DNA from 4 places in the Clostridium chauvoei genome. Region 2 is predicted to be linked to each of the others. Evidence: a T-box and tRNA genes for the amino acid it is inferred to sense, from the RefSeq annotation. Region 2 holds a T-box; the other regions hold tRNA genes.
The links. The T-box of region 2 lies ahead of alaS (alanine--tRNA ligase). A T-box ahead of a tRNA ligase gene usually reads a tRNA of that ligase, here a tRNA-Ala.
Positions count from the first base shown of each region.

Region 1: it encodes a tRNA-Ala, which carries the amino acid that the T-box ahead of alaS (alanine--tRNA ligase) is inferred to sense. The anticodon was not compared.
Region 3: it encodes a tRNA-Ala, which carries the amino acid that the T-box ahead of alaS (alanine--tRNA ligase) is inferred to sense. The anticodon was not compared.
Region 4: it encodes a tRNA-Ala, which carries the amino acid that the T-box ahead of alaS (alanine--tRNA ligase) is inferred to sense. The anticodon was not compared.

Region 1 covers NZ_CP018624.1:10,369-16,000, forward strand. The annotation lists rRNA gene BTM21_RS00040 (16S ribosomal RNA) at 1-720, shown strand, start outside; rRNA gene BTM21_RS00045 (23S ribosomal RNA) at 951-3,853, shown strand; rRNA gene rrf (5S ribosomal RNA) at 3,967-4,083, shown strand; tRNA gene BTM21_RS00055 (tRNA-Ile) at 4,091-4,167, shown strand; tRNA gene BTM21_RS00060 (tRNA-Ala) at 4,173-4,248, shown strand; rRNA gene BTM21_RS00065 (16S ribosomal RNA) at 4,849-5,632, shown strand, end outside.
Region 2 covers NZ_CP018624.1:1,419,804-1,425,435, reverse strand. The annotation lists gene nifU (Fe-S cluster assembly scaffold protein NifU) at 1-60, shown strand, start outside; gene mnmA (tRNA 2-thiouridine(34) synthase MnmA) at 71-1,150, shown strand; gene BTM21_RS06710 (PRC-barrel domain-containing protein) at 1,251-1,748, shown strand; gene BTM21_RS06705 (AI-2E family transporter) at 1,726-2,757, shown strand; T-box leader at 2,818-2,991, shown strand; gene alaS (alanine--tRNA ligase) at 3,081-5,632, shown strand, end outside.
Region 3 covers NZ_CP018624.1:2,425,820-2,431,451, forward strand. The annotation lists gene BTM21_RS11440 (S66 peptidase family protein) at 1-240, shown strand, start outside; tRNA gene BTM21_RS11445 (tRNA-Cys) at 277-350, opposite strand; tRNA gene BTM21_RS11450 (tRNA-Phe) at 356-431, opposite strand; rRNA gene rrf (5S ribosomal RNA) at 437-553, opposite strand; rRNA gene BTM21_RS11460 (23S ribosomal RNA) at 667-3,571, opposite strand; tRNA gene BTM21_RS11465 (tRNA-Ile) at 3,700-3,776, opposite strand; tRNA gene BTM21_RS11470 (tRNA-Ala) at 3,780-3,855, opposite strand; rRNA gene BTM21_RS11475 (16S ribosomal RNA) at 3,957-5,471, opposite strand.
Region 4 covers NZ_CP018624.1:2,717,941-2,723,572, reverse strand. The annotation lists rRNA gene BTM21_RS12795 (16S ribosomal RNA) at 1-723, shown strand, start outside; rRNA gene BTM21_RS12790 (23S ribosomal RNA) at 954-3,857, shown strand; rRNA gene rrf (5S ribosomal RNA) at 3,954-4,070, shown strand; tRNA gene BTM21_RS12780 (tRNA-Ile) at 4,078-4,154, shown strand; tRNA gene BTM21_RS12775 (tRNA-Ala) at 4,160-4,235, shown strand; gene BTM21_RS13805 (hypothetical protein) at 4,465-4,617, shown strand; gene BTM21_RS12770 (hypothetical protein) at 4,764-5,207, shown strand; gene BTM21_RS12765 (VanZ family protein) at 5,286-5,632, shown strand, end outside.

The sequences.
Region 1 (5,632 bases), 1.4 Mb from region 2:
GATACTAGGTGTGGGAGGTATCAACTCCTTCCGTGCCGCCGTTAACACATTAAGTATCCCGCCTGGGGAGTACGGTCGCAAGATTAAAACTCAAAGGAATTGACGGGGGCCCGCACAAGCAGCGGAGCATGTGGTTTAATTCGAAGCAACGCGAAGAACCTTACCTAGACTTGACATCTCCTGCATTACTCTTAATCGAGGAAGTCTCTTCGGAGACAGGATGACAGGTGGTGCATGGTTGTCGTCAGCTCGTGTCGTGAGATGTTGGGTTAAGTCCCGCAACGAGCGCAACCCTTATTGTTAGTTGCTACCATTTAGTTGAGCACTCTAGCGAGACTGCCCGGGTTAACCGGGAGGAAGGTGGGGATGACGTCAAATCATCATGCCCCTTATGTCTAGGGCTACACACGTGCTACAATGGCAAGTACAACGAGATGCAATACCGCGAGGTGGAGCTAAACTATAAAACTTGTCTCAGTTCGGATTGTAGGCTGAAACTCGCCTACATGAAGCTGGAGTTGCTAGTAATCGCGAATCAGCATGTCGCGGTGAATACGTTCCCGGGCCTTGTACACACCGCCCGTCACACCATGAGAGTTGGCAATACCCAAAGTTCGTGAGCTAACCGCAAGGAGGCAGCGACCTAAGGTAGGGTCAGCGATTGGGGTGAAGTCGTAACAAGGTAGCCGTAGGAGAACCTGCGGCTGGATCACCTCCTTTCTATGGAGAAATCTAGTTAACAAGATGATTAACTAGTATATTTCAAAAGAAGAGTTATCTTAACTTCTGTTCAATTTTGAAGGACCAAAATCCTTCAAAATTTTGTTCTTTGAAAATTGCACATGAATTAAAACAACTTTATTAACAAATGTTAATTGAGAAGTGACAACAAGCCAAGAAAAATATTCTTTGTGATATAAATTGACTCTTTGTAAAAAGAGAACCGTAAAGGTCAAGCTACAAAGGGCGCATGGTGAATGCCTTGGCATCAGGAGCCGATGAAGGACGTGATAAGCTGCGATAAGCTTCGGGTAGGCGCACATAGCCAGTGATCCGGAGATTTCCGAATGAGGGAACTCACATGGGAAACCCCATGTATCCTGTAATGAATAAATAGTTACAGGAAGGTAAACCTAGGGAACTGAAACATCTAAGTACCTAGAGGAAGAGAAAGAAAAATCGATTTTCTGAGTAGCGGCGAGCGAAAGGGAAAGAGCCCAAACCAGAGATTTATCTCTGGGGTTGCGGACAGAACATTAAATAAACTAATTTGTAACCGAAAATAACTGGAAAGTTAGGCCATAGAGTGTAATAGCCACGTAGGTAAAACAGAAAGGTTTAGAGTTCTGATCCAGAGTACCACGAGACACGTGAAACCTTGTGGGAAGCAGGGAGGACCACCTCCCAAGGCTAAATACTACCTGATGACCGATAGTGAAGCAGTACCGTGAGGGAAAGGTGAAAAGAACCCCGGGAGGGGAGTGAAATAGAACCTGAAACCGTGTGCCTACAACCGGTCAGAGCACCATATGAGTGTGATGACGTGCTTTTTGTAGAACGAGCCAACGAGTTACAGTATGTAGCAAGGTTAAGTACTTAAGGTACGGAGCCGAAGGGAAACCGAGTCTTAATAGGGCGACTAGTTGCATGCCGTAGACCCGAAACCGGGTGACCTATCCATGGCCAGGTTGAAGCGGGGGTAAAACCCCGTGGAGGACCGAACCACGTTGCTGTTGAAAAAGCATGGGATGAGCTGTGGATAGCGGAGAAATTCCAATCGAACTCGGAGATAGCTGGTTCTCCTCGAAATAGCTTTAGGGCTAGCGTCGGATATGAGTAATGGAGGTAGAGCACTGAATGGGCTAGGGGCGTATCGCTTACCGAACCTTATCAAACTCCGAATGCCATATACTATTAGTCCGGCAGTCAGACTACGAATGATAAGATCCGTGGTCAAAAGGGAAAAAGCCCAGATCGTCAGCTAAGGTCCCAAAGTGTAAGTTAAGTGGAAAAGGATGTGGGATTTCTAAGACAACTAGGATGTTGGCTTAGAAGCAGCCACTCATTGAAAGAGTGCGTAATAGCTCACTAGTCGAGAGATCCTGCGCCGAAAATGTCCGGGGCTCAAACTTACCACCGAAGCTACGGGCTCATCGTAAGATGAGCGGTAGAGGAGCGTCGTAATCGGGCTGAAGTCGTACCGTAAGGAGCGGTGGACTGATTACGAGTGAGAATGTTGGCATTAGTAGCGAGATGTGAGTGAGAATCTCACAGGTCGAAAATCTAAGGTTTCCTGGGGAAGGCTCGTCCGCCCAGGGTTAGTCGGGACCTAAGCCGAGGCCGATAGGCGTAGGCGATGGACAATCGGTTGATATTCCGATACCACTACAATCGTTATTATCGATGGTGTGACGGAGAAGGATAGGATGTGCTAGCGATTGGAAATGCTAGTCTAAGCGTTTAGGGAGTTGAAACAGGCAAATCCGTTTCAACAATTCTGAGGCGTGATGGGGAAGGCCAAAAGGCTGAAGTATCTGATTCCATGCTTCCAAGAAAAGCATCTAGAGAGAGAAGTAGTGCCCGTACCGCAAACCGACACAGGTAGATGAGGAGAGAATCCTAAGACCAGCGGAAGAATTGCAGTTAAGGAACTAGGCAAATTGACCCCGTAAGTTAGCGAGAAGGGGTGCCTACGAGAGTAGGCCGCAGAGAATAGGCCCAAGCAACTGTTTAGCAAAAACACAGGTCTCTGCTAAAGCGCAAGCTGATGTATAGGGGCTGACGCCTGCCCGGTGCTGGAAGGTTAAGGGGAACACTTAGCGTAAGCGAAGGTGTGAACTTAAGCCCCAGTAAACGGCGGCCGTAACTATAACGGTCCTAAGGTAGCGAAATTCCTTGTCAGGTAAGTTCTGACCCGCACGAATGGCGTAATGACTTGGGCACTGTCTCAACTGCAAATCCGGCGAAGTTGTAGTGCGAGTGAAGATGCTCGCTACCCGCGATTGGACGGAAAGACCCCGTAGAGCTTTACTGTAGCTTAGCATTGAATTCCGATATTGTCTGTACAGGATAGGTGGGAGACTGGGAAACTAGGGCGTCAGCCTTGGTGGAGTCATCCTTGGGATACCACCCTGACAGTATTGGGGTTCTAACCGGACGCCATGAATCTGGTGACGGGACATTGTTAGGTGGGCAGTTTGACTGGGGCGGTCGCCTCCTAAAAAGTAACGGAGGCGCCCAAAGGTTCCCTCAGAACGGTCGGAAATCGTTCGAAGAGTGCAAAGGCAGAAGGGAGCCTGACTGCGACACCCACAAGTGGAGCAGGGACGAAAGTCGGGCTTAGTGATCCGGTGGTACCTCGTGGGAGAGCCATCGCTCAACGGATAAAAGCTACCTCGGGGATAACAGGCTGATCTCCCCCAAGAGTCCACATCGACGGGGAGGTTTGGCACCTCGATGTCGGCTCGTCGCATCCTGGGGCTGTAGTAGGTCCCAAGGGTTGGGCTGTTCGCCCATTAAAGCGGCACGCGAGCTGGGTTCAGAACGTCGTGAGACAGTTCGGTCCCTATCCGTCGCGGGCGTAGGAAATTTGAGAGGAGCTGTCCTTAGTACGAGAGGACCGGGATGGACTGACCTCTGGTGCACCAGTTGTTCTGCCAAGAGCATGGCTGGGTAGCTAAGTCGGGAAGGGATAAACGCTGAAAGCATCTAAGCGTGAAGCCCCCCTCAAGATGAGATTTCCCATAGCATAAGCTAGTAAGACCCCTTGAAGAACACAAGGTTGATAGGTCAGAGGTGTAAGTGTGGTAACATATTTAGCTGACTGATACTAATAGGTCGAGGGCTTGACCAATAACGAAATGGCAAAAATTCATGTGCAATTTTCAGAGAACATCTCTGAAAAGGTAACTTAGCTATGCTAAGTGCTTTACACCAACCAAATCATAGATTTGGGGTGACAATGCATCTGGTGATGATGGCGTAGAGGAAACACTCCTTCCCATTCCGAACAGGAAAGTTAAGCTCTACAGCGTCGATGGTACTGCATGGGAGACTGTGTGGGAGAATAGAACGTTGCCAGGTAAACTGAGGATCTTTAGCTCAGTTGGTTAGAGCAACCGGCTCATAACCGGTAGGTCCGGGGTTCGAGTCCCTGAAGGTCCACCATATTTGGGGGTATAGCTCAGTTGGGAGAGCACTTGCCTTGCACGCAAGGGGTCAAGAGTTCGAATCTCTTTATCTCCACCAAAAGCTACGAAGTATTTCGTAGCTTTTTTTGTGCTATAAAATAAATTATTTTAAATTATTATTAAGAATAGAGAACTATCTAAAACAAAAAATAGTTTTATGAAGTTAGATATAGAAATAATAAATTGTACTATAAAAAAGTATTATAATGGTTAAATTAAATAAAATATCTTATATTTAATATAGATATATAAGAAGAATATTCGAACTATTAATACAAAATATAGTAACTCACCCAGGTGTATCAGTATAAGAAAAATGTAGAATAATATAGAAAAAAAGAGTATATAGCTAATAATTTGAATATATAATGGTTATACACTCGAATTATTAGCTTTTAAGATGATATCATAAGTCATGTTCTCAGCAAGAGTGCTTGAGATTACATTAAAAGATAAATCAACAACTTAAATTGTTTTAAAATAAATTCAAAAAAGTGTTGACAAAATGTTTTAATGATGGTAAGATAAATGAGTCGCTTGAGGGCGATGAAGAAAATGGTCTTTGAAAATTGAACAGAATAAAAGTTAAGTATAACCAGCAATTCTTTTGAAAGTCTTAAAACAAAGACTCAAAGTAATTTGAGCACAGATTAAACTTTTTAGTGAGAGTTTGATCCTGGCTCAGGACGAACGCTGGCGGCGTGCCTAACACATGCAAGTCGAGCGAGGAGAGTTCCTTCGGGAACAAACCTAGCGGCGGACGGGTGAGTAACACGTGGGCAACCTGCCTTGTAGAGGGGAATAGCCTTCCGAAAGGAAGATTAATACCGCATAATATTGCAGCTTCGCATGGAGCAGTAATTAAAGGAGCAATCCGCTACAAGATGGGCCCGCGGCGCATTAGCTAGTTGGTGAGGTAACGGCTCACCAAGGCGACGATGCGTAGCCGACCTGAGAGGGTGATCGGCCACATTGGGACTGAGACACGGCCCAGACTCCTACGGGAGGCAGCAGTGGGGAATATTGCACAATGGGGGAAACCCTGATGCAGCAACGCCGCGTGAGTGATGAAGGTTTTCGGATCGTAAAGCTCTGTCTTCAGGGACGATAATGACGGTACCTGAGGAGGAAGCCACGGCTAACTACGTGCCAGCAGCCGCGGTAATACGTAGGTGGCGAGCGTTGTCCGGATTTACTGGGCGTAAAGGGAGCGTAGGCGGACTTTTAAGTGAGATGTGAAATACCCGGGCTCAACTTGGGTGCTGCATTTCAAACTGGAAGTCTAGAGTGCAGGAGAGGAGAGTGGAATTCCTAGTGTAGCGGTGAAATGCGTAGAGATTAGGAAGAACACCAGTGGCGAAGGCGACTCTCTGGACTGTAACTGACGCTGAGGCTCGAAAGCGTGGGGAGCAAACAGGATTAGATACCCTGGTAGTCCACGC
Region 2 (5,632 bases):
GTTTGGGATTTTGAAGAACATGATAACATCCATGATCATGTTCATGGACATCAAGAATAAAGGCAACTTTATGAAAAAGAAAGTAGTTATTGGTATGAGCGGTGGAGTGGATAGCTCCGTCGCTGCTTACCTTTTAAAAGAGCAAGGTTATGACGTAATAGGTGTTACAATGAAACACTTTGATGATGAAGATAGTAGTTATGTTGAAAGAGAAGGTGGATGTTGTTCTCTATCAGCAGTAGATGATGCAAGAAGAGTAGCTGATAAATTAGGTATTCCTTTTTACGTGCTTAATTTTAAGGAAGTTTTTAAAGAAAAAGTTATAGACTATTTTGTTCAAGAGTATATAGAAGGAAAAACTCCGAATCCGTGTATTGCTTGTAATAAACACATAAAATTTGATGAGTTTTTAAGAAAAGCTAAGGGTATAGGGGCTGATTACGTAGCAACAGGTCATTATGCTAAGATAGAAAATAGAGATGGAAGATTCCATTTACTTAGAGCTGATGATGATAGAAAAGATCAAACTTATGCTTTATATAACTTTACACAAGAACAATTAAGTCAAACTTTAATGCCTTGTGGAGAATATACTAAAGATAAAATAAGAGAAATAGCAAAAGAGATAGGTCTTGCTGTACATAATAAAAAAGATAGTGAGGAAATCTGTTTTGTTACAGATAATAATCATGGTGGATACATATTAAGAGCTAAACCTGAAAAAGTTAAAGAGGGTAATTTCGTAGATAAAGAAGGAAATATCTTAGGAAAACATAAAGGGATAGTTTATTATACTATAGGACAAAGAAAGGGGTTAGGGTTAGCCCTTGGAAGGCCTGTTTTTGTTACTGGTATAAACCCTAAAACTAATGAAGTTATAATAGGTTCAGAAGACGACATATTTAGAACTGACTTAGTAGCTAAAGAAGTTAATTTTATAGCTATAGATACTTTAAAAGAGGAGATGGAAGTTACAGCTAAAGTTAGATATTCAGCAAAACCAGCAGAAGCTAGTATATCTCCTTTACCTAATGGAAGGGTTAAAGTATCCTTTAAAGATAAACAAAGAGCTATAACAAAAGGCCAATCAGTAGTTTTTTATAACGGAAATGATGTTGTTGGTGGGGGAGTTATAGAAAAAGTTTTATAATATTATATAAGATTTTAAAATTCTCACAATTAAATTGTGGGGATTTTTTTTGCTTTTTTGGAAAAACTAAAAGTATAAAAGGAAAGAAAGAGAGGGTAATATGTTAAAGACCAAAGATTTCTATCTTATGAAAGTTTACGATATTAAGGGGAAATACCTTGGCGTTATAGAAGATTTATGTATAGATTTTTATAATGCTGCTGTAAAGGGGTTTTTTATATCTAATTTTATGTTGTTATCAAATAAAAATTTTGCAAGTATAGATGATATTATTTCGTTAGATGAAGTTCTAATTGTAAAGAAGATAGTCCATTTTAAAGGGCTTACCTTTAGAAATATAAAGGATATGGATATTATAGACACTAATAATATTATGAAAGGTGCACTTGAGGATTTACTTATAGAAAAAAAAGACCTTTCTATAAAGGGATTAATTATGAGCTCAGGGCTTTTTGATAAAATGATAAAAGGTAAAGAAATACTTTTAGTAAATGAGTGTATATTAGGAGAAGATTTTATACTATATCACGGAAGTGAAAGTATAAAATTTAAGGCGATTCCTCACAAAAAAATAAATGAAAATATACAAAAAGTATAAAACCTTAATAAATAAAATAATTCTAATAACACTCATTTTATTATCAATATTTATATATTTTAAAGTAGATACTATAAACAATATAGTTAATATAGTATTTATAGGATTTATTTTTGCTTATGCATTAAACCCTATAAGAAATAGTATTAGTGAAAGATTTAATATAAGTAAAAGAATATCTTCTATAATATTAATAATTTTTATAGTTACTTTAATATTAATAATGCTTTATTTAGTAGTACCAACTATATTAAAAGAAAGTTTGAATTTTGGAGAAATGCTTGATAATATAGAAAAATATATAAGTGATTTAGCGATAAAGCTTAAAATAAATGATATATCATTTTTTCAATCTATATATACTCAAATAAATGAAGAGGTAAATAGATTCTTAAGTGGATTTAGTAATAATTTTATAGAAAATATGATGGGAATTTTTGAAAATCTAGTTTCTTTTGCTATAGTACCTATAGTAACTTATTATTTTTTAGTAGATGGAGATTTGATATATAATAAAATTTTACTTATATTACCTACAGAAAAAAGAGTTATAGCTAAAAAAGCTATAAATAATATAGATAGAATATTATCAAGATATATAATAAGTCAATTGTTATTATCATTAATAATAGGAGTGTTAACATTTATTATACTAATGATTATAGATGTTAAATTTGCTTTTATACTGGCAGTCTTAAATGGAATTCTTAATATAATACCTTATTTTGGCCCTATTATAGGAGGGATTCCAGCAGTGATTATTGCTCTTATAGATTCTCCAACTAAAGCTTTATGGACAATAATTGGAGTTTTCTTACTTCAACAAATAGAGGGGAATATTTTATCGCCGAAAATAACTGGAGATAGCACTAATATGCACCCTATAATAATTATTATATTATTATTAATTGGAGAAAAAATAGGTGGATTTGCAGGGATGGTTTTAGCAGTACCTATTGGTGTTATAATAAAGGTTATCTATGATGATATAAACGACTATTTGTTTTAAAAATAATTGACATATTTTAATAAATAAACTATAATTTCATTGAAATATAACAAAATATATATGATGGCGATGAAGAGAATGAGTAAATATGAAATCTATATTTAGAGAGGAAGTGGGTGGTGCAAACTTCTTATAGAACATATTGAAGCTATCTTGGAGCCTATATTTTCTAAGTGATGCATATTTTTATGCATAATTAGGGTGGTACCGCGGAAATATGTTTTCGTCCCTTTTATTTTTATTAGGGATGAAAACTTTTTTTTATATTCAAAATGCAATTAAATGATAAAAATCATTAAGAAGATAAATGGAGGTAATTTACTATGAAATTCATGGGAGCAAATGAACTAAGAGATGCTTATTTAAGCTTTTTTGAATCAAAGGAACACTTAAGACTTGAAAGTTTTCCTTTAGTACCTAAAAACGACAAGTCTTTATTATTAATAAATGCTGGTATGGCACCTTTAAAGCCATATTTTACAGGACTTCAAAAGCCACCAAAGACAAGAATAACAACTTGTCAAAAATGTATAAGAACTGGTGATATAGAAAATGTAGGAAAAACATCAAGACATGGTACATTCTTTGAAATGTTAGGAAACTTCTCTTTTGGAGATTACTTTAAAGGAGAAATAATTCCATGGGCATGGGAATTTATAACAGAAGTTTTACAAATACCAAAGGAAAAGCTATATGTAACTATCTATTTAGAAGATGATGAATCTTTTGATATATGGTGTCAAAAAACAAATGTAGATACAAGTAGAATATTTAGATTAGGAAAAGATGATAACTTCTGGGAAATTGGAGTAGGACCATGTGGACCATGTACAGAAATTCATTATGATAGAGGCGATGGAGTTATAAAAACTGTAGAAGAGTTTTTAGAAGCTAGTGAAGAAGATAGAGTAGTTGAATTCTGGAATCTAGTATTTACTCAATTTGATAAAGATGAAGAAGGAAACTATAATAGATTAGCTCATCCTAATATAGATACAGGAATGGGATTAGAAAGAATAGCTACTATAATGCAAGGTGTTAATAATATATTTGAAATAGATACAGTGAAAAATATATTAGATAAGGTATCAAAGTTATCAGGAGTAGTTTATGGAAAAGATTCATCAAAGGATATTTCTTTAAGAATAATTACAGATCATGTTAAATCAGTAACTATGCTTATTTCAGATGGAGTTCAACCAAGTAATGAAGGAAGAGGTTATGTACTTAGAAGACTTTTAAGAAGAGCAGCAAGACATGGTAGATTACTTGGAATAAAAGGATTATTCTTAACTGATATAGTTGAATCAGTTGTAGAAAACTATGGAGAAGCTTATCCACAATTAAAAGAAAATAAAGATTATATCGAAAAAATAGTATCTTTAGAAGAAGAAAGATTTAACGAAACAATAGATGCAGGAATGCACATATTAAATAGTTATATTGAAAAATTAAAAGAATCTAAAGAAACTACCTTAAAGGGTGAAGAAGCATTTAAATTATATGACACATATGGATTCCCAATAGAACTTACTGAAGAAATTTTAGAAGATGTTGGAATGGATGTTGATAAAGAAGCCTTCAAAAAGGAAATGGAAGCTCAAAGACAAAGAGCAAGAAGTGCAAGAGGCGAAACTTCATATATGGGAAGTGACGAAAATCCTATAAATAAGATAGAAGCATCAATAAATACTGAATTTGTTGGATATAATGAAACTAAAATAGAAGGTAAAGTTCTTGTATTAGCTGATGATAAAAGCTTTAAGGATGAGCTTAATGCAGGAGACAAAGGGTATATCGTAACAGATAAAACTACTTTCTATGCTGAAATGGGTGGTCAAGTAGGAGATAAAGGTATAATTAAAGGTCAGCAAGGTGAAGCTTACGTTTATGATACTAAGAAAAATGTTGGTGGAAAAACTGTTCATTATGTAAAAGTTAATGAAGGAAAAATAAAAGTTAATGAAATTGTAACTTTAGAAGTTAATATAGAAAGAAGAGCTAATATATGTAAGAATCATACTGCAACGCATATGTTACATGAAGCGTTAAAAGAAGTTGTTGGAAAGCATGTAAATCAAGCAGGTTCATATGTTGATGAAGAAAGATTAAGATTTGACTTTACTCACTTCCAAGGATTAACTTTAGAAGAACTAGACAAAGTAGAAGAATTAGTTAACAGAAAGGTTATGGAAGTATTTAAAGTAGAAACTAACCTTATGACATTAGAAGAAGCTAAAAATTGTGGTGCTATGGCTTTATTTGATGATAAATATGGAGATAAAGTTAGAGTTGTAAATGTTGGAGAATTCTCAGTTGAACTTTGTGGTGGTACACATGTATGTAATGCAGGAGAAATTGGTTTATTTAAGATAATTGGAGAATCAGGAGTTGCAGCAGGTATAAGAAGAATAGAAGCAGTTACTGGTTTTAATGCTATTAAGTTTATTGAAGAAAAACAAAGAACTTTAAAAGAAGCTTGTGAAGCTTTAAAATGTACAGAAAAGGATGTTTTAAAGAAAATATCATCTCAAACTTCAGAATTAAAAGAAAAAGATAAAGAGATAGCAGAATTAAAGAGCAAGTTAACTTCAGGGGCTGAAGATGATATTTTAAAATCAGTTAAAGAAATTAATGGAATTAAAGTCGTTGCATACTCAGTTTCAGATGTTGATGGTAATGCATTAAGAGATTTAGCTGATAAGGTTAGAAATAAGATTGGTAGTGGTGTTGTTGTATTATTAAGTGATGTACAAGGAAAGGTTAATTTAGTAGCTATGGCAACTAAAGATGTAGTTTCATCAGGAGTACATTGTGGTAAAATAATAAAAGAAGTGGCTACTATTGTTGGCGGAGGCGGCGGTGGAAGACCGGA
Region 3 (5,632 bases), 1.0 Mb from region 2:
TGTTCTGGCATTATTTTAGGACATTTTACAGATTGTATTTCTTCTAAAACATCTAATAGTTTCGATATTTCTAATATTATCGCTCAAAAATTATCCCCATTAAAAATTCCGATAATAAATGGTTTTCCAACTGGACATAGTTATCCAAATATAACATTACCTATTGGAGCTAAATTAACATTTAACTATAAAAATGATTTGCTATATATCTCTGATAATATATTTAAAAATTCTAAATAAAGTAAAAAAACCTACAAGTAAAACTTGTAGGTTTTTTGGAGGCGCCACCCGGATTTGAACCGGGGATAAAGGTTTTGCAGACCTCTGCCTTACCACTTGGCTATAGCGCCATACCTGGTGGCTCGACCAGGAATCGAACCAGGGACACGAGGATTTTCAGTCCTCTGCTCTACCGACTGAGCTATCGAGCCACATTACCTGGCAACGTTCTACTCTCCCACACAGTCTCCCATGCAGTACCATCGACGCTGTAGAGCTTAACTTTCCTGTTCGGAATGGGAAGGAGTGTTTCCTCTACGCCATCATCACCAGATGCATTGTCACCCCAAATCTATGATTTGGTTGGTGTAAAGCACTTAGCATAGCTAAGTTACCTTTTCAGAGATGTTCTCTGAAAATTGCACATGAATTTTTGCCATTTCGTTATTGGTCAAGCCCTCGACCTATTAGTATCAGTCAGCTAAATATGTTACCACACTTACACCTCTGACCTATCAACCTTGTGTTCTTCAAGGGGTCTTACTAGCTTATGCTATGGGAAATCTCATCTTGAGGGGGGCTTCACGCTTAGATGCTTTCAGCGTTTATCCCTTCCCGACTTAGCTACCCAGCCATGCTCTTGGCAGAACAACTGGTGCACCAGAGGTCAGTCCATCCCGGTCCTCTCGTACTAAGGACAGCTCCTCTCAAATTTCCTACGCCCGCGACGGATAGGGACCGAACTGTCTCACGACGTTCTGAACCCAGCTCGCGTGCCGCTTTAATGGGCGAACAGCCCAACCCTTGGGACCTACTACAGCCCCAGGATGCGACGAGCCGACATCGAGGTGCCAAACCTCCCCGTCGATGTGGACTCTTGGGGGAGATCAGCCTGTTATCCCCGAGGTAGCTTTTATCCGTTGAGCGATGGCCCTCCCACGAGGTACCACCGGATCACTAAGCCCGACTTTCGTCCCTGCTCCACTTGTGGGTGTCGCAGTCAGGCTCCCTTCTGCCTTTGCACTCTTCGAACGATTTCCGACCGTTCTGAGGAAACCTTTGGGCGCCTCCGTTACTTTTTAGGAGGCGACCGCCCCAGTCAAACTGCCCACCTAACAATGTCCCGTCACCAGATTCATGGCGTCCGGTTAGAACCCCAATACTGTCAGGGTGGTATCCCAAGGATGACTCCACCAAGGCTGACGCCCTAGTTTCCCAGTCTCCCACCTATCCTGTACAGACAATATCGGAATTCAATGCTAAGCTACAGTAAAGCTCTACGGGGTCTTTCCGTCCAATCGCGGGTAGCGAGCATCTTCACTCGCACTACAACTTCGCCGGATTTGCAGTTGAGACAGTGCCCAAGTCATTACGCCATTCGTGCGGGTCAGAACTTACCTGACAAGGAATTTCGCTACCTTAGGACCGTTATAGTTACGGCCGCCGTTTACTGGGGCTTAAGTTCACACCTTCGCTTGCGCTAAGTGTTCCCCTTAACCTTCCAGCACCGGGCAGGCGTCAGCCCCTATACATCAGCTTGCGCTTTAGCAGAGACCTGTGTTTTTGCTAAACAGTTGCTTGGGCCTATTCTCTGCGGCCTACTCTCGTAGGCACCCCTTCTCGCTAACTTACGGGGTCAATTTGCCTAGTTCCTTAACTGCAATTCTTCCGCTGGTCTTAGGATTCTCTCCTCATCTACCTGTGTCGGTTTGCGGTACGGGCACTACTTCTCTCTCTAGATGCTTTTCTTGGAAGCATGGAATCAGATACTTCAGCCTTTTGGCCTTCCCCATCACGCCTCAGAATTGTTGAAACGGATTTGCCTGTTTCAACTCCCTAAACGCTTAGACTAGCATTTCCAATCGCTAGCACATCCTATCCTTCTCCGTCACACCATCGATAATAACGATTGTAGTGGTATCGGAATATCAACCGATTGTCCATCGCCTACGCCTATCGGCCTCGGCTTAGGTCCCGACTAACCCTGGGCGGACGAGCCTTCCCCAGGAAACCTTAGATTTTCGACCTGTGAGATTCTCACTCACATCTCGCTACTAATGCCAACATTCTCACTCGTAATCAGTCCACCGCTCCTTACGGTACGACTTCAGCCCGATTACGACGCTCCTCTACCGCTCATCTTACGATGAGCCCGTAGCTTCGGTGGTAAGTTTGAGCCCCGGACATTTTCGGCGCAGGATCTCTCGACTAGTGAGCTATTACGCACTCTTTCAATGAGTGGCTGCTTCTAAGCCAACATCCTAGTTGTCTTAGAAATCCCACATCCTTTTCCACTTAACTTACACTTTGGGACCTTAGCTGACGATCTGGGCTTTTTCCCTTTTGACCACGGATCTTATCATTCGTAGTCTGACTGCCGGACTAATAGTATATGGCATTCGGAGTTTGATAAGGTTCGGTAAGCGATACGCCCCCTAGCCCATTCAGTGCTCTACCTCCATTACTCATATCCGACGCTAGCCCTAAAGCTATTTCGAGGAGAACCAGCTATCTCCGAGTTCGATTGGAATTTCTCCGCTATCCACAGCTCATCCCATGCTTTTTCAACAGCAACGTGGTTCGGTCCTCCACGGGGTTTTACCCCCGCTTCAACCTGGCCATGGATAGGTCACCCGGTTTCGGGTCTACGGCATGCAACTAGTCGCCCTATTAAGACTCGGTTTCCCTTCGGCTCCGTACCTTAAGTACTTAACCTTGCTACATACCGTAACTCGTTGGCTCGTTCTACAAAAAGCACGTCATCACACTCATATGGTGCTCTGACCGGTTGTAGGCACACGGTTTCAGGTTCTATTTCACTCCCCTCCCGGGGTTCTTTTCACCTTTCCCTCACGGTACTGCTTCACTATCGGTCATCAGGTAGTATTTAGCCTTGGGAGGTGGTCCTCCCTGCTTCCCACAAGGTTTCACGTGTCTCGTGGTACTCTGGATCAGAACTTAGTTATTATAATTTTTACCTACGTGGCTATTACACTCTATGGCCTAACTTTCCAGTTATTTTCAGTTAATTATAACTTCCCGTTAATGTTCTGTCCGCAACCCCAGAGATAAATCTCTGGTTTGGGCTCTTTCCCTTTCGCTCGCCGCTACTCAGAAAATCGATTTTTCTTTCTCTTCCTCTAGGTACTTAGATGTTTCAGTTCCCTAGGTTTACCTTCCTGTAACTATTTATTCATTACAGGATACATGGGGTTTCCCATGTGAGTTCCCTCATTCGGAAATCTCCGGATCACTGGCTATGTGCGCCTACCCGAAGCTTATCGCAGCTTATCACGTCCTTCATCGGCTCCTGATGCCAAGGCATTCACCATGCGCCCTTTGTAGCTTGACCTTTACGGTTCTCTTTTTACAAAGAGTCAATTTATATCACAAAGAATATTTTTCTTGGCTTGTTGTCACTTCTCAATTAACATTTGTTAATAAAGTTGTTTTAATTCATGTGCAATTTTCAAAGAACAATGGTGGGTCTAAATGGACTCGAACCATCGACCTCACGCTTATCAGGCGTGCGCTCTAACCAGCTGAGCTATAGACCCATGTGGTGGAGATAAAGAGATTCGAACTCTTGACCCCTTGCGTGCAAGGCAAGTGCTCTCCCAACTGAGCTATACCCCCACATGTTTTGAGGTAGATCCCTCAAAATTGAACAGAAGTTAAGATAACGCTTCTTTTGAAATATACTAGTTAATCATCTTGTTAACTATATTTCTCCATAGAAAGGAGGTGATCCAGCCGCAGGTTCTCCTACGGCTACCTTGTTACGACTTCACCCCAATCGCTGACCCTACCTTAGGTCGCTGCCTCCTTGCGGTTAGCTCACGAACTTTGGGTATTGCCAACTCTCATGGTGTGACGGGCGGTGTGTACAAGGCCCGGGAACGTATTCACCGCGACATGCTGATTCGCGATTACTAGCAACTCCAGCTTCATGTAGGCGAGTTTCAGCCTACAATCCGAACTGAGACAAGTTTTATAGTTTAGCTCCACCTCGCGGTATTGCATCTCGTTGTACTTGCCATTGTAGCACGTGTGTAGCCCTAGACATAAGGGGCATGATGATTTGACGTCATCCCCACCTTCCTCCCGGTTAACCCGGGCAGTCTCGCTAGAGTGCTCAACTAAATGGTAGCAACTAACAATAAGGGTTGCGCTCGTTGCGGGACTTAACCCAACATCTCACGACACGAGCTGACGACAACCATGCACCACCTGTCATCCTGTCTCCGAAGAGACTTCCTCGATTAAGAGTAATGCAGGAGATGTCAAGTCTAGGTAAGGTTCTTCGCGTTGCTTCGAATTAAACCACATGCTCCGCTGCTTGTGCGGGCCCCCGTCAATTCCTTTGAGTTTTAATCTTGCGACCGTACTCCCCAGGCGGGATACTTAATGTGTTAACGGCGGCACGGAAGGAGTTGATACCTCCCACACCTAGTATCCATCGTTTACGGCGTGGACTACCAGGGTATCTAATCCTGTTTGCTCCCCACGCTTTCGAGCCTCAGCGTCAGTTACAGTCCAGAGAGTCGCCTTCGCCACTGGTGTTCTTCCTAATCTCTACGCATTTCACCGCTACACTAGGAATTCCACTCTCCTCTCCTGCACTCTAGACTTCCAGTTTGAAATGCAGCACCCAAGTTGAGCCCGGGTATTTCACATCTCACTTAAAAGTCCGCCTACGCTCCCTTTACGCCCAGTAAATCCGGACAACGCTCGCCACCTACGTATTACCGCGGCTGCTGGCACGTAGTTAGCCGTGGCTTCCTCCTCAGGTACCGTCATTATCGTCCCTGAAGACAGAGCTTTACGATCCGAAAACCTTCATCACTCACGCGGCGTTGCTGCATCAGGGTTTCCCCCATTGTGCAATATTCCCCACTGCTGCCTCCCGTAGGAGTCTGGGCCGTGTCTCAGTCCCAATGTGGCCGATCACCCTCTCAGGTCGGCTACGCATCGTCGCCTTGGTGAGCCGTTACCTCACCAACTAGCTAATGCGCCGCGGGCCCATCTTGTAGCGGATCACTCCTTTAATTACTGCTCCATGCGAAGCTGCAATATTATGCGGTATTAATCTTCCTTTCGGAAGGCTATTCCCCTCTACAAGGCAGGTTGCCCACGTGTTACTCACCCGTCCGCCGCTAGGTTTGTTCCCGAAGGAACTCTCCTCGCTCGACTTGCATGTGTTAGGCACGCCGCCAGCGTTCGTCCTGAGCCAGGATCAAACTCTCACTAAAAAGTTTAATCTGTGCTCAAATTACTTTGAGTCTTTGTTTTAAGACTTTCAAAAGAATTGCTGGTTATACTTAACTTTTATTCTGTTCAATTTTCAAAGATCTAATTTCTTGCAATCTCTCGACCGCTTAATCATAATAACATTTTCTCATTTCCTTGTCAA
Region 4 (5,632 bases), 1.3 Mb from region 2:
ATGGATACTAGGTGTGGGAGGTATCAACTCCTTCCGTGCCGCCGTTAACACATTAAGTATCCCGCCTGGGGAGTACGGTCGCAAGATTAAAACTCAAAGGAATTGACGGGGGCCCGCACAAGCAGCGGAGCATGTGGTTTAATTCGAAGCAACGCGAAGAACCTTACCTAGACTTGACATCTCCTGCATTACTCTTAATCGAGGAAGTCTCTTCGGAGACAGGATGACAGGTGGTGCATGGTTGTCGTCAGCTCGTGTCGTGAGATGTTGGGTTAAGTCCCGCAACGAGCGCAACCCTTATTGTTAGTTGCTACCATTTAGTTGAGCACTCTAGCGAGACTGCCCGGGTTAACCGGGAGGAAGGTGGGGATGACGTCAAATCATCATGCCCCTTATGTCTAGGGCTACACACGTGCTACAATGGCAAGTACAACGAGATGCAATACCGCGAGGTGGAGCTAAACTATAAAACTTGTCTCAGTTCGGATTGTAGGCTGAAACTCGCCTACATGAAGCTGGAGTTGCTAGTAATCGCGAATCAGCATGTCGCGGTGAATACGTTCCCGGGCCTTGTACACACCGCCCGTCACACCATGAGAGTTGGCAATACCCAAAGTTCGTGAGCTAACCGCAAGGAGGCAGCGACCTAAGGTAGGGTCAGCGATTGGGGTGAAGTCGTAACAAGGTAGCCGTAGGAGAACCTGCGGCTGGATCACCTCCTTTCTATGGAGAAATCTAGTTAACAAGATGATTAACTAGTATATTTCAAAAGAAGAGTTATCTTAACTTCTGTTCAATTTTGAAGGACCAAAATCCTTCAAAATTTTGTTCTTTGAAAATTGCACATGAATTAAAACAACTTTATTAACAAATGTTAATTGAGAAGTGACAACAAGCCAAGAAAAATATTCTTTGTGATATAAATTGACTCTTTGTAAAAAGAGAACCGTAAAGGTCAAGCTACAAAGGGCGCATGGTGAATGCCTTGGCATCAGGAGCCGATGAAGGACGTGATAAGCTGCGATAAGCTTCGGGTAGGCGCACATAGCCAGTGATCCGGAGATTTCCGAATGAGGGAACTCACATGGGAAACCCCATGTATCCTGTAATGAATAAATAGTTACAGGAAGGTAAACCTAGGGAACTGAAACATCTAAGTACCTAGAGGAAGAGAAAGAAAAATCGATTTTCTGAGTAGCGGCGAGCGAAAGGGAAAGAGCCCAAACCAGAGATTTATCTCTGGGGTTGCGGACAGAACATTAAATAAACTAATTTGTAACCGAAAATAACTGGAAAGTTAGGCCATAGAGTGTAATAGCCACGTAGGTAAAACAGAAAGGTTTAGAGTTCTGATCCAGAGTACCACGAGACACGTGAAACCTTGTGGGAAGCAGGGAGGACCACCTCCCAAGGCTAAATACTACCTGATGACCGATAGTGAAGCAGTACCGTGAGGGAAAGGTGAAAAGAACCCCGGGAGGGGAGTGAAATAGAACCTGAAACCGTGTGCCTACAACCGGTCAGAGCACCATATGAGTGTGATGACGTGCTTTTTGTAGAACGAGCCAACGAGTTACGGTATGTAGCAAGGTTAAGTACTTAAGGTACGGAGCCGAAGGGAAACCGAGTCTTAATAGGGCGACTAGTTGCATGCCGTAGACCCGAAACCGGGTGACCTATCCATGGCCAGGTTGAAGCGGGGGTAAAATCCCGTGGAGGACCGAACCACGTTGCTGTTGAAAAAGCATGGGATGAGCTGTGGATAGCGGAGAAATTCCAATCGAACTCGGAGATAGCTGGTTCTCCTCGAAATAGCTTTAGGGCTAGCGTCGGATATGAGTAATGGAGGTAGAGCACTGAATGGGCTAGGGGGCGTATCGCTTACCGAACCTTATCAAACTCCGAATGCCATATACTATTAGTCCGGCAGTCAGACTACGAATGATAAGATCCGTGGTCAAAAGGGAAAAAGCCCAGATCGTCAGCTAAGGTCCCAAAGTGTAAGTTAAGTGGAAAAGGATGTGGGATTTCTAAGACAACTAGGATGTTGGCTTAGAAGCAGCCACTCATTGAAAGAGTGCGTAATAGCTCACTAGTCGAGAGATCCTGCGCCGAAAATGTCCGGGGCTCAAACTTACCACCGAAGCTACGGGCTCATCGTAAGATGAGCGGTAGAGGAGCGTCGTAATCGGGCTGAAGTCGTACCGTAAGGAGCGGTGGACTGATTACGAGTGAGAATGTTGGCATTAGTAGCGAGATGTGAGTGAGAATCTCACAGGTCGAAAATCTAAGGTTTCCTGGGGAAGGCTCGTCCGCCCAGGGTTAGTCGGGACCTAAGCCGAGGCCGATAGGCGTAGGCGATGGACAATCGGTTGATATTCCGATACCACTACAATCGTTATTATCGATGGTGTGACGGAGAAGGATAGGATGTGCTAGCGATTGGAAATGCTAGTCTAAGCGTTTAGGGAGTTGAAACAGGCAAATCCGTTTCAACAATTCTGAGGCGTGATGGGGAAGGCCAAAAGGCTGAAGTATCTGATTCCATGCTTCCAAGAAAAGCATCTAGAGAGAGAAGTAGTGCCCGTACCGCAAACCGACACAGGTAGATGAGGAGAGAATCCTAAGACCAGCGGAAGAATTGCAGTTAAGGAACTAGGCAAATTGACCCCGTAAGTTAGCGAGAAGGGGTGCCTACGAGAGTAGGCCGCAGAGAATAGGCCCAAGCAACTGTTTAGCAAAAACACAGGTCTCTGCTAAAGCGCAAGCTGATGTATAGGGGCTGACGCCTGCCCGGTGCTGGAAGGTTAAGGGGAACACTTAGCGCAAGCGAAGGTGTGAACTTAAGCCCCAGTAAACGGCGGCCGTAACTATAACGGTCCTAAGGTAGCGAAATTCCTTGTCAGGTAAGTTCTGACCCGCACGAATGGCGTAATGACTTGGGCACTGTCTCAACTGCAAATCCGGCGAAGTTGTAGTGCGAGTGAAGATGCTCGCTACCCGCGATTGGACGGAAAGACCCCGTAGAGCTTTACTGTAGCTTAGCATTGAATTCCGATATTGTCTGTACAGGATAGGTGGGAGACTGGGAAACTAGGGCGTCAGCCTTGGTGGAGTCATCCTTGGGATACCACCCTGACAGTATTGGGGTTCTAACCGGACGCCATGAATCTGGTGACGGGACATTGTTAGGTGGGCAGTTTGACTGGGGCGGTCGCCTCCTAAAAAGTAACGGAGGCGCCCAAAGGTTCCCTCAGAACGGTCGGAAATCGTTCGAAGAGTGCAAAGGCAGAAGGGAGCCTGACTGCGACACCCACAAGTGGAGCAGGGACGAAAGTCGGGCTTAGTGATCCGGTGGTACCTCGTGGGAGGGCCATCGCTCAACGGATAAAAGCTACCTCGGGGATAACAGGCTGATCTCCCCCAAGAGTCCACATCGACGGGGAGGTTTGGCACCTCGATGTCGGCTCGTCGCATCCTGGGGCTGTAGTAGGTCCCAAGGGTTGGGCTGTTCGCCCATTAAAGCGGCACGCGAGCTGGGTTCAGAACGTCGTGAGACAGTTCGGTCCCTATCCGTCGCGGGCGTAGGAAATTTGAGAGGAGCTGTCCTTAGTACGAGAGGACCGGGATGGACTGACCTCTGGTGCACCAGTTGTTCTGCCAAGAGCATGGCTGGGTAGCTAAGTCGGGAAGGGATAAACGCTGAAAGCATCTAAGCGTGAAGCCCCCCTCAAGATGAGATTTCCCATAGCATAAGCTAGTAAGACCCCTTGAAGAACACAAGGTTGATAGGTCAGAGGTGTAAGTGTGGTAACATATTTAGCTGACTGATACTAATAGGTCGAGGGCTTGACCAATAACGAAATGGCAAAAATTCATGTGCAATTTTCAGAGAACAAATTCTGAAAAGACTATTGACAAATAGTACTCAATACATTATAATGATAATGTAATCTGGTGATGATGGCGTAGAGGAAACACTCCTTCCCATTCCGAACAGGAAAGTTAAGCTCTACAGCGTCGATGGTACTGCATGGGAGACTGTGTGGGAGAGTAGAACGTTGCCAGGTAAGTTGAGGATCTTTAGCTCAGTTGGTTAGAGCAACCGGCTCATAACCGGTAGGTCCGGGGTTCGAGTCCCTGAAGGTCCACCATATTTGGGGGTATAGCTCAGTTGGGAGAGCACTTGCCTTGCACGCAAGGGGTCAAGAGTTCGAATCTCTTTATCTCCACCAAAAAGTTACGAATTATTTCGTAACTTTTTTTTTGTTTTAAATATAAGTAATATGTCGAAAATTAATTAAAAATTTAGAAATTTTTAATTAGTCATTAAGGCTTGTATATTATATAATTATATATGAGGAGATTTAAAATAAATTTAAGTTTAGCATTTTTTTATATAATACATATACTGGTGGTATATAATGCTAAAGTTAAATCCTAATGGGATAGGGAGTGTTTTTGGTGGGGAATAAAAATGAACTAGAACAGAGAATGATAGAGTTAAAATTAGAAAAAAGAGAATTAGTATTAACAGGTAAGAGCACGGTAAAAATAGATAAATTAATAGATGAGCTAGAAAAGTCAATAAAAGAGTTAAATAATGTGTATAATTAGTGATGAATTTATTTAAACTTGGATTTAAGTACAAGAAGTATTTAAATCCTTTTGTTTTTATCATATATTAACTATAAAAAGCATATTAAATTTATAAGGGTTATTTTTATATAGTCCTTAATGGATGAGAGGAGTAGGTGTATTATATGATAAGAACTATGGTATGTCAAAAAGAAGGGTGTAGTGGGAATAGATTCCATATACAAACTAAGGATGGGAAGCTAGAGTTAACTTGTGATCAATGTAAAACTAAGTATTATATTGATTTAAGTGACGATGATGTTATAATGCTACCAAATTGTTCACATTGTAATAATGAAACGTTTAAAATATTTAGGGATGTAGATAAGAAAGCGGTATATGCTAAGTGTACAGAATGTGGTTCAGAGCCAGAAGTTACGTATCTTGATCCTGATGGAATGCAAGTATCTTACCAAATTAAATTATTAAATGACATAAAGGAAGTAATGTCTTTGATTGAACAAAGAATGTGTAACTTAGAAAGAAATGTACAAGATTTAGAACAGGGACAAGAGATGTTAGAACAATCATTAGCTTATATTAACAGATATATAGTTGAGAGAGATTAATTGTTAATACAAAAAAACTTTAAGATATTGTATAATTTATAGCACAAGGAACTTTGAAGAATACTAAGGAGAAGATATATGAAAAATAAGAAAAAAATTATTGCTTGGTTTATGCTTATAATTTGGATGAGTGTTATATTTTTTATGTCACATCAACCAGGAAATATATCAAGTAATCAAAGTGAGTTAGTATTAAAGATATTTTCATTTATAGGGATAAATTTAAATGATTATTTTGGAGAGTTAGCAACGCTTATAGTAAGAAAAACAGCTCACTTTAGTGAATATTTAATATTGTTTGCATTTGCTTATAATGTTCTTATATTATATACAGATAAGAAAAGTGCGAGAATATGTTCTCTTATCTTTGTATTTTTATATGCATGTTCAGATGAAATACATCAATATTTCATACCAGGAAGAGC